2 regions of the Ensifer sp. 2TAB8 genome follow, and region 2 is predicted to be linked to the other one. Evidence: riboswitches for the same ligand, from Rfam matches in the RefSeq annotation. Region 2 holds a riboswitch; the other holds the start of a gene.

Region 1 (4,419 bases), on a different contig from region 2:
AGCGCTTTTCCGGGTAGTGACCGATCGCGGCAACGGCATGCTCGAAGCTGGCACCCGATTCGTAGAGAACCTTGCCAGTCGTATCGAAGATCGTGAAGCCGCGCGAACCGCCTTCGTAGTCGCCTTCGTTGGCAATGACGATCCGGTTGTCGTCAAGCCACTTCACGGCATCGGGCTCGCGCTTGCGACCCGGCTGCTCGTCCTTGAAAGCGATCGCCCCGTTGCGCTTGGTGTCGATGTTCTTGAGGTCGACCGTACCGGCGGAGAAATGCGTCTTCACCGTCGCGGTCTTGCCGTCGATGATGATGATATGGTTGTTTTCCTGCAGCGTGAGCGCAATCTCGTCCTTGCCATTGAAGGAGACGAATTCCGGCTCCGGATCCTCGCCGCCGATTTCGGCAAGACCGGTCAACGTCACGCGCTTCAGCGAGCCGCAATCGGCCACCCCGTCCTTCAGCGACAGGATCACCAGGTCGCCGGCCGGCATCTGTGGGATCTTGCCGTCGTTCAGTTCCTCGTCGCGCTCGTTTTCGATGGCGACGGCCGCAAGCGTACGGTCCTGGTTGACGGCGACCGAATCCGGCTGACCACCGAGATCGCAGGTGCTCTCCACCTTCTTCGATGCCAGATCGACGATAGCTAGGAGACCGGAGGGCTTGACGAAGCTTTCGCGCGTGTTGACTGCAACGAGCGCCTTACCGCCGGCAACGGTAACGGAGGTCGGCTCACCGTCGAAAGAAATCGTGCCGGCGGCCTTCGGCGCCTTGGCATCGGTGATGTCGATCAGGCCGATGCGCTTGCCCGGGCTGTCTGAGTAGATCAGCGTATTGCCGTCTTCGCTGGCCGTGATGATCTCGGCGGACGTCGGCGCCTTGCGCGCGTCACCTTCCGGAAGATTGTCAGCGACAGCAAAGGACGCAATGCGGTTGAAGACGGGCTCGGCCGCCGCGGGAAAAGCCGCGGAAGCGAGAAGGACGGCGGCAAGCGCCGTCACGCGCGATCTAATGGTCATGAAATCCCCCATGGACACTTCTAAAAAACAAGGGGTTTCTGCGCGATGGGGATGACATCCGAATGACAGCCGAACGGTTTTGCACCATTCAGGCGCCCGCGGTCTCCCGCTCGCGCCGAATCTCGTTGCGCATGATGAAAAGCGACGCGCAGAGGATCAGGATCGCGRCGAACCAGAGATAGCCCGTCGGCGCATAACCAAAGACCAGCCAGCCGGCGAAGACATTGAGCGGCAGCTTCAAATCATCGAAGGGCTGCACATAGGCAGCGTCGGCAACCGTATAGGCGAGCGTCAGCAAGTACTGCGCGAAAACGGTCATCACCCCGGCCAGTAGGAGAAGACCGAGTGCCGCGCCATCCGGCACCGCAAAACCGGCGGTGAATGCAATGGCGCCATTGATCGGGGTCAGAAGGACAAGCAGCCAGATGGTGATGGTTTCGGGACGCTCGCGGCCTGTCAGGCTTTTGGTGATGAGCGACGAGGCGCCCCAGAGCAGCGCGGAGAGGATCGGCAGAAGTGCTGCCCAGGTGAAGCTGTCCGACCAGGGCTGGAGAATGATCATCGCACCGGCAAAACCAACCGCCGTTGCGGTCCAGCGCGCCGGCCCGACGCGTTCGCCGAGGAACAGGCGGGCGCCGAGGATGATGAAGAAGGGCGAGGTCATGACCAGAGCAATCGCTTGCCAGATCGGCACATGGGCAAGGCCGGAGACCCAGGCTCCGACACCGAAGGCGGCAAGCGCCACACGCACCACGTGACGCCAGGGGTAATCGGTGCGCATCGCCGAAAGCCCGACGCGGCGCAGGAACGGCAAAGAAAAGAGGAAGGCGAAGGCGTATTGCCAGAAGGCGGTCGCGGCAGCGGGGAAGCCGAGCTTCATCGTCAGCCATTGGGTGACGACATTGAGGCCGGCGAAGGCAATACCGGCCAGCACCATGAAGCCGGCTCCGGCCATGGCGCGCGAGGAGGAGAAGCCGAGGGAAGTCTGATTCATGTCATGCATCCTGAACACTGGACAAACACAAATCAGGACGCATGAGCGCACGGCACGACGCCGGGCAACCTCTGCCCTTCGTGCCGACGACCATTCTCTTTCATCCGGACTATGACCGTCGGCTCCGGAATTGCACCGGATCTGCTGACCCCTTCCACGTTGCGGGGGAAAGGCGCTCGCGGGCTTGGGCCACACCATCGTGCGACAGCGACCTTTGCGCGTCTTGAAGGACGCGCGGCGCTGTGGTGCCCTTACCGCCGGTGGGGACTTTCACCCCGCCCTGAGAATGGGCAAGCCGTAGAGCAAATGGCGGGAGGCTGCAAGGGCCGCCCCCGAAATGCGAAAGGGTCCGGCTTTCGCCGAACCCTCGAATACCTGGACTGCCGGCCTCGTGTCCGGCCGCCAAGCAAATCTGATCAGCCGTTGACGGCGTCCTTCAGGCCCTTGCCGGCCGTGAACTTCGGCACGTTACGAGCCGGAATGTCAACTTCCGCACCCGTGGACGGGTTGCGGCCCTTCGAGGCTTCGCGGCGCGAAACCGAGAAGTTGCCGAAGCCGACCAGGCGAATGTCGCCGCCGTTCTTCAGCTCGCCCTGGATGGTCTCGAAAACTGCATCAACTGCAGAAGATGCGTCGGTCTTGGAAAGTCCGGCCTTCTCAGCAACGGCAGACACGAGCTCATTTTTGTTCATGTTTCCACCCCTTTCAGATTGGTTCGAAACGACTGTGTTTTAAGCCGCGGCGGCTTGCGCATCGCCCGCGTCTTGCCTTTCCCAATTGCGCCTAATCCCTTGGAATGCAAGGCTTGCAGCGTGCTTTTACAACAAAAAAGACCGGCCAGAGGCCGGTCTTCCCAATTTTTCTGCAAAATGGGCGCCGCGTGAGGTCGCTCCGCCCATTCACTGGCACTTTTTAGTGGGCGATCGAAGAGCCCGCTTCGTCCTGCGAATCAACCGCTGCGACGGTTGCCGGCTCGTTTGCCGGGTCCCATTCGATCGGTTCCGGCATGCGCACCAGAGCGTGTTCAAGCACTTCGCCCATCCGCGAAACCGGGATGATTTCCAGCGCGTTCTTCACGTTGTCCGGGATCTCGGCGAGATCCTTGGCGTTCTCCTCAGGGATGAGCACCTTCTTGATGCCACCCCGGAGAGCCGCCAGGAGCTTCTCCTTGAGACCGCCGATCGGCAGTACGCGGCCGCGCAGCGTGATCTCGCCGGTCATCGCGACATCCTTGGAGATCGGGATACCGGTCATGATCGACACGATCGTGGTTGCCATTGCGACACCGGCCGACGGACCATCCTTCGGCGTCGCACCTTCCGGTACGTGCACGTGAATGTCACGCTTGTCGAACAGCGGCGGTTCGATGCCGAAGTCGATTGCGCGCGAACGGACATAGGAGGCCGCCGCGGAAATCGATTCCTTCATCACGTCGCGCAGGTTACCGGTGACGGTCATGCGACCCTTGCCGGGCATCATGACGCCTTCGATCGTCAGCAGCTCGCCGCCGACCTCGGTCCATGCGAGACCGGTGACAACACCGATCTGATCGTCACGTTCGGCTTCGCCGTGGCGGAAGCGCGGAACGCCCAGATAGTCGTTGATGTTGGCAGCGGTCACTTCGACCGTCTTGGCCTTGCCCTTGATGATCTCGGTCACGGCCTTGCGGGCGAGCTTCATCAACTCGCGTTCGAAGTTACGCACACCGGCTTCGCGGGTGTAGGTCTGGATGACCGCCATCAGCGCACCGTCGGTGACCGAGAACTCCTTCGGCTGCAGCGCGTGGTCGCGGATCGCCTTCGGCAGCAGGTGCCGCTTGGCGATCTCCAGCTTTTCCTCTTCGGTGTAGCCGGCGATGCGGATCACTTCCATGCGGTCCATCAACGGCGCCGGAATGTTCAGCGTGTTGGCCGTGGTGATGAACATCACGTTGGACAGGTCATATTCGACTTCCAGGTAGTGGTCCATGAACGTCGAGTTCTGTTCCGGATCCAGCACCTCAAGCAGCGCCGACGACGGATCGCCGCGGAAGTCCTGACCCATCTTGTCGATTTCGTCGAGCAGGAACAGCGGGTTGGACCGCTTCGCCTTCTTCATCGACTGAACGACCTTGCCCGGCATGGAGCCGATATAGGTGCGGCGGTGGCCACGGATCTCGGCTTCGTCACGAACGCCGCCGAGCGCCATGCGCACATATTCGCGGCCGGTCGCCTTGGCGATCGACTTGGCGAGCGAGGTCTTGCCGACGCCCGGAGGGCCGACGAGGCACAGGATCGGGCCCTTGATCTTGGTCGAACGCGCCTGCACGGCGAGATACTCGACGATGCGTTCCTTGACCTTGTCGAGGCCGAAGTGATCAACGTTGAGCACTTCCTCGGCATGGTTCAGGTCCGTCTTGATCTTCGACTTCTTG
Region 2 (4,419 bases):
TCTATCGCTTCGCCTTGACGAGGCTTCTGCAAATATTTGAATATCCTTGCGGATCGTCAAGTGAAGGACGTTGCCGCATGAATGAAGCAACCTCGACCGAGCCGCATCAAAGTGCACACCATCATGTGGCGCGCATGAGCGGCCGCGACACGCATGAACATCACCGGACGGCGACGACGCTCGAACTCCTGTTCGACCTGACCTTCGTCATCGCCTTCAGCCTGGCCGCTTCGCAGCTTGCCCATTTTCTCGCCGAGGGGCACACCTTTGCCGGTCTCTTCGGCTTTGCGCTCGCGACCTTTTCCATCTGCTGGGCCTGGATCAATTTCAGCTGGTTTGCCTCCGCCTATGACACGGACGACTGGATTTTCCGCAGCGTCACTATGGTGCAGATGGTCGGCGTGCTGATCCTGGCGATCGGCCTGCCGCCGATGTTCGAGTCGATCGACAAGGGCGAGCACCTCGACAACGGCATCATGGTGCTCGGCTACGTCGTCATGCGCGTCGCGATGCTCTTCCAGTGGCTGCGCGCGAGCCGCCAGGACCCAGCGCGGCGGAAGGCCTGCCTCACCTATGTGAAGGCGATCAGCGTCGCCCAGATCGGGTGGATCGTGCTGATCTTCGTCGACTTCTCACTGCTGGTGACCTTCGCCATGGTCGTCGGGCTCACGGCGATCGAGATGCTTGGCCCCTATTTCGCCGAGACGCGGGACGGTGGCACGCCCTGGCATGCGCATCACATCGCCGAGCGCTACGGGCTTCTTGCCATCATCGCGCTCGGGGAAGGGGTTGTCGGCACGGTCGCCTCGATCTCGGCCGTGGTCGAGGGGCAGGGCTGGGATCTCAATGTCGCGCTCGTCTGCCTGGCGGGTACGGGGCTTACCTTCGGCATGTGGTGGATCTATTTCCTGCTGCCGAGTGCCGAAATCCTGCACCACTACCGCCTCAAGCGGGCCTTTGTCTGGGGCTACGGCCACATGCCGATCTTCGCCTCGATCGTCGCCACCGGTGCTGGCCTGCATATGGCGGCCTATTACATCGAGCACAAGGCGCATATCGGTTCGGTCGCAACGGTGCTGGCGGTTGCGGTACCCGTGGCGTTTTACATCGGGCTGCTCTACGCGATGTACGCCTATCTCATGCAGCAGGCTGACCGCCTGCATCTCTGGCTGCTCGMCGGTACCGCGCTGGTGCTGGCCGCGTCCGTGGTCGCCGCGATCGCCGGGCTCGACATGGCCAAGTGCCTGATCATCCTGATGCTCGCGCCCGTCGTTACCATCGTCGGTTACGAAGTGGCGGGGCATCGCCATCGCATGGCGGCACTGGAGCGCAGCTTGCAGAAGGGCGAGGCGGCGCATTGATTTGACAAGTCGAAACAGCGGCTTGTCCGTTAACGCTGTCGAACCGATTCAGGCGCTTCACGAGTTGATTCAGGAGAGGGTAGTAGGGCGTGGCTGCCCCTCACCCTAGCCTTTCCCCGCAGGCGGGGAGAGGGGACGAGCTCTATAGCCAGCCCGTGCTTCTGAGCTCGGGCGGACCTCATTCTCGATGGTCAAGGGTGAGTTTAGGCGACACGAGTGCCGCGCGTGTCCTTCTCCCCGCGTGCGGGGAGAAGGTGGCGGCAGCCGGATGAGGGGCGAGCCCTCACCGTGCGGATGAGGGGCAACCGCCATTGCGGCGCCGTCAGGCCGGCTGATGTCGGAGCCCGCAGCCGATCAGGCGTTGACCAGCGCCAGCTTGGCGCGGGCGTCGAGGATCTGGGCGCAGGCGTTGGCGGCTTCCGTGCCCTTGGTAACGAAGTGCTCGCGGAAGAAGGCGATCAGCGGCTCGCTTTCCTGGAAATTGTGCGGCGTCAGCACGGCGGAAAGCACCGGCACATTGGTGTCGAGCTGCACGCGCATCATGCCGTCGAGCACGGTGCCGGCGACGAAATCGTGGCGATAGATGCCGCCGTCGACGACGAAGGCGGTGCCGAGGATTGCGGCATAGCGGCCGGTCCTCGCCAGCGTCTGCGCATGGAGCGGGATTTCGAGTGCACCGGGAACGTCGAAGATCTCGACATCAGCCGACGAGCCGCCGAGCTTCGTCCATTGCGCGACGAAGGCATCGACGCAGCGGTCGACGATATCGGCGTGCCAGCGGGCACGGACGATCGCGATCTTGGCGGTGGGGTGGGAAAGAATGGTCATGGTCTCAAGCCTTTCAGGGTTTGGCGTTTTCCAATGATCCCGTCGGGCGAACATGCATGCGCGCAAGGCCCCGTCGCGGGGTCCCACGTTTCTGCTTGCTCTCTTCCATCCGGACTGTGACCGTCGGCTCCGGAATTTGACCGGATCTGCTGACCCCCAGGGTGAAACCCTGAGGCGCTCGCGGGCTTCGGCCTTTCGACCGCTACCGCCGGTGGGGAATTTCACCCCGCCCTGAGAACAACGCGACTATATAGCGCCACCGTGCGCGGTCAAACGCACGRTGCGACGAAATTGCCGGAAATCACGACAGAATTTTCCAGGGTTTGCAGCCATCGGAAGAAATCGTTCCGATGGCTTCAATAGGCTTACTCGCGGATGACGAGCAGGTCCTTGGCGGCGAAGCGCAGCGTTACGTTGTCGCCGGAAACCGGCGGGGCGACGCCCGGATTGTTGAACATATCGAAGGAGATGACGTCGCCGCCGACGCGCAGCCGCGTGCGGATGACCGAGCCGAGGAAGCTCGTCGAGACGACTTCGCCGGCGAGCGACGTATCGCCTTTGGCACCTTCAGCGATCGAGCCTGCTTCGGGGCGCAGCGCCAGCGAAATGCTGTCGCCACCCTTCATGCCGGCGATCGGATCCTTCAGCGCCACCTGCTGGTTGCCGATCGTCACGGCGCCCGAGGCGGGGTCTGCCACCTTGCCCTCGATGATGCTGAGCGTGCCGACGAAGGACGCGACGAAGCGTGTCGCCGGCGTGTTGTAGATCTCGAAGGGGGTGCCGATCTGGTCTGCGCGGCCGCCGTTCATGACGACGATGCGGTCGGAGATCGACAGGGCTTCTTCCTGGTCATGGGTGACGAAGACGGTGGTGATGCCGAGCTGCTGCTGGATCTGCCTGATTTCTTCGCGCAGCGACACGCGGATCTTGGCATCGAGCGCCGAAAGCGGCTCGTCGAGCAAGAGCACCTGTGGCTTGACCGCAATGGCGCGGGCAAGGGCGACGCGCTGCTGCTGGCCGCCGGAGAGCTGGTAGGGGAAGCGGTCCGCCAGATGATCGAGCTTGATCAGCCCGAGCATCTGCTTCACCCTTGCGTCGATCTGCGACTTTTCGGTGCCGGCGATCTTCAGACCGAAGGCGACATTGTCGTGCACGTTCATGTTGGGGAACAGCGCATAGGCCTGGAACACCATGCCGATGTTGCGCTGGTTTGGCTTCAGCGAATTCTGGTCCTTGCCGTTGATGACGATCTGCCCGCTGGTCGGCGTCTCGAAGCCGGCGATCATGCGCAGAACCGTCGTCTTGCCGCAGCCGGACGGTCCAAGGAACGAGACGAACTCGCCCTTTTCGATGTTCATGTTGAAATCGTGCACGACCTGAACCGGGCCGAAGGACTTCTTGATGCTGGTGAGTGAAAGGAAACTCATGAGTGCGGTCCTCAGGCCTTGGGGGGCGCGCTTCTTTGGAAGCGCGAGACGAGCTGGATGAGGCCGAGGCAGCCCCAGGTGATGCCAAATGCGATAACGGCGAGTGCTGCCGGCTCATAGGCGCGGTTGGCGCCGAGAAGCTGCATGTACGGGCCGAAGGCTGGGCGGTTGAGAAGCGCTGCCATGGTGAACTCGCCGATGACGATGGCGAAGGTCAGGAAGGCGCCCGACAGAACCGCGACGAGCACGTTCGGCAGGATGATCTTTGCCAGGATCGTCGCCCATCCGGCGCCAAGGCTCTGAGCGGCCTCGGTCAAGGTGGCAACGTCGATGGTCCTCAGTCCCGTATCCACGGCGCGGTACATGTAGGGCAAAGCGAGTGTTGCGTAGCCGAACATCAGGAGGATGTTGGTGCCCGTGAGCGAACCCGTCAGCGGCAGCCAACTCGAGGTGTTGTAGAGCCGGATATAGCCAAAGACGATGACGATGGCCGGGATGACCAACGGCAAAAGCGTGATGAACTCGATAACGGGACGCAGGCGCGGCAGCTTGAGGCGGACCCAATAGGCGGTCGGCACGACGAGCAGAACGCCGAAGATGATGGTGAACAGCGCCTGCATCACCGAATAGGTGAAGGTTTCCTGGAAGCGCGGGTCGCTGAAGACCTTGCCATAGGCGTCGAAGGAATATTCGCCGCGGCGCATCTTCAGCGAAAAGTTGGTCATGCCGATGAGCGGCAGGGTGAAATAGAGGAGGCCGAAAACGAGGGCTCCCCAGGCCCAGATCTTCTTCATTTCAGCCAC

What was found. Region 2 has a riboswitch for FMN ahead of AB4Z53_RS07355 (6,7-dimethyl-8-ribityllumazine synthase). Riboswitches for the same ligand answer to the same signal wherever they lie in the genome.
Region 1: it holds a riboswitch for FMN, as region 2 does, so the genes downstream of both, AB4Z53_RS16405 (DMT family transporter) here and AB4Z53_RS07355 (6,7-dimethyl-8-ribityllumazine synthase) in region 2, are expected to answer to the same signal.

Annotation. Positions count from the first base shown of each region.
Region 1 covers NZ_JBFRGB010000009.1:32,457-36,875, forward strand. Annotated here, with positions in the region: gene AB4Z53_RS16400 (esterase-like activity of phytase family protein) at 1-1,024, opposite strand, end outside; gene AB4Z53_RS16405 (DMT family transporter) at 1,101-2,015, opposite strand; FMN riboswitch at 2,095-2,298, opposite strand; gene hupB (DNA-binding protein HupB) at 2,423-2,698, opposite strand; gene lon (endopeptidase La) at 2,919-4,419, opposite strand, start outside.
Region 2 covers NZ_JBFRGB010000002.1:336,293-340,711, reverse strand. Annotated here, with positions in the region: gene AB4Z53_RS07360 (low temperature requirement protein A) at 78-1,361, shown strand; gene AB4Z53_RS07355 (6,7-dimethyl-8-ribityllumazine synthase) at 1,716-2,189, opposite strand; FMN riboswitch at 2,283-2,432, opposite strand; gene AB4Z53_RS07350 (ABC transporter ATP-binding protein) at 2,555-3,616, opposite strand; gene AB4Z53_RS07345 (ABC transporter permease) at 3,628-4,410, opposite strand; gene AB4Z53_RS07340 (ABC transporter permease) at 4,407-4,419, opposite strand, start outside.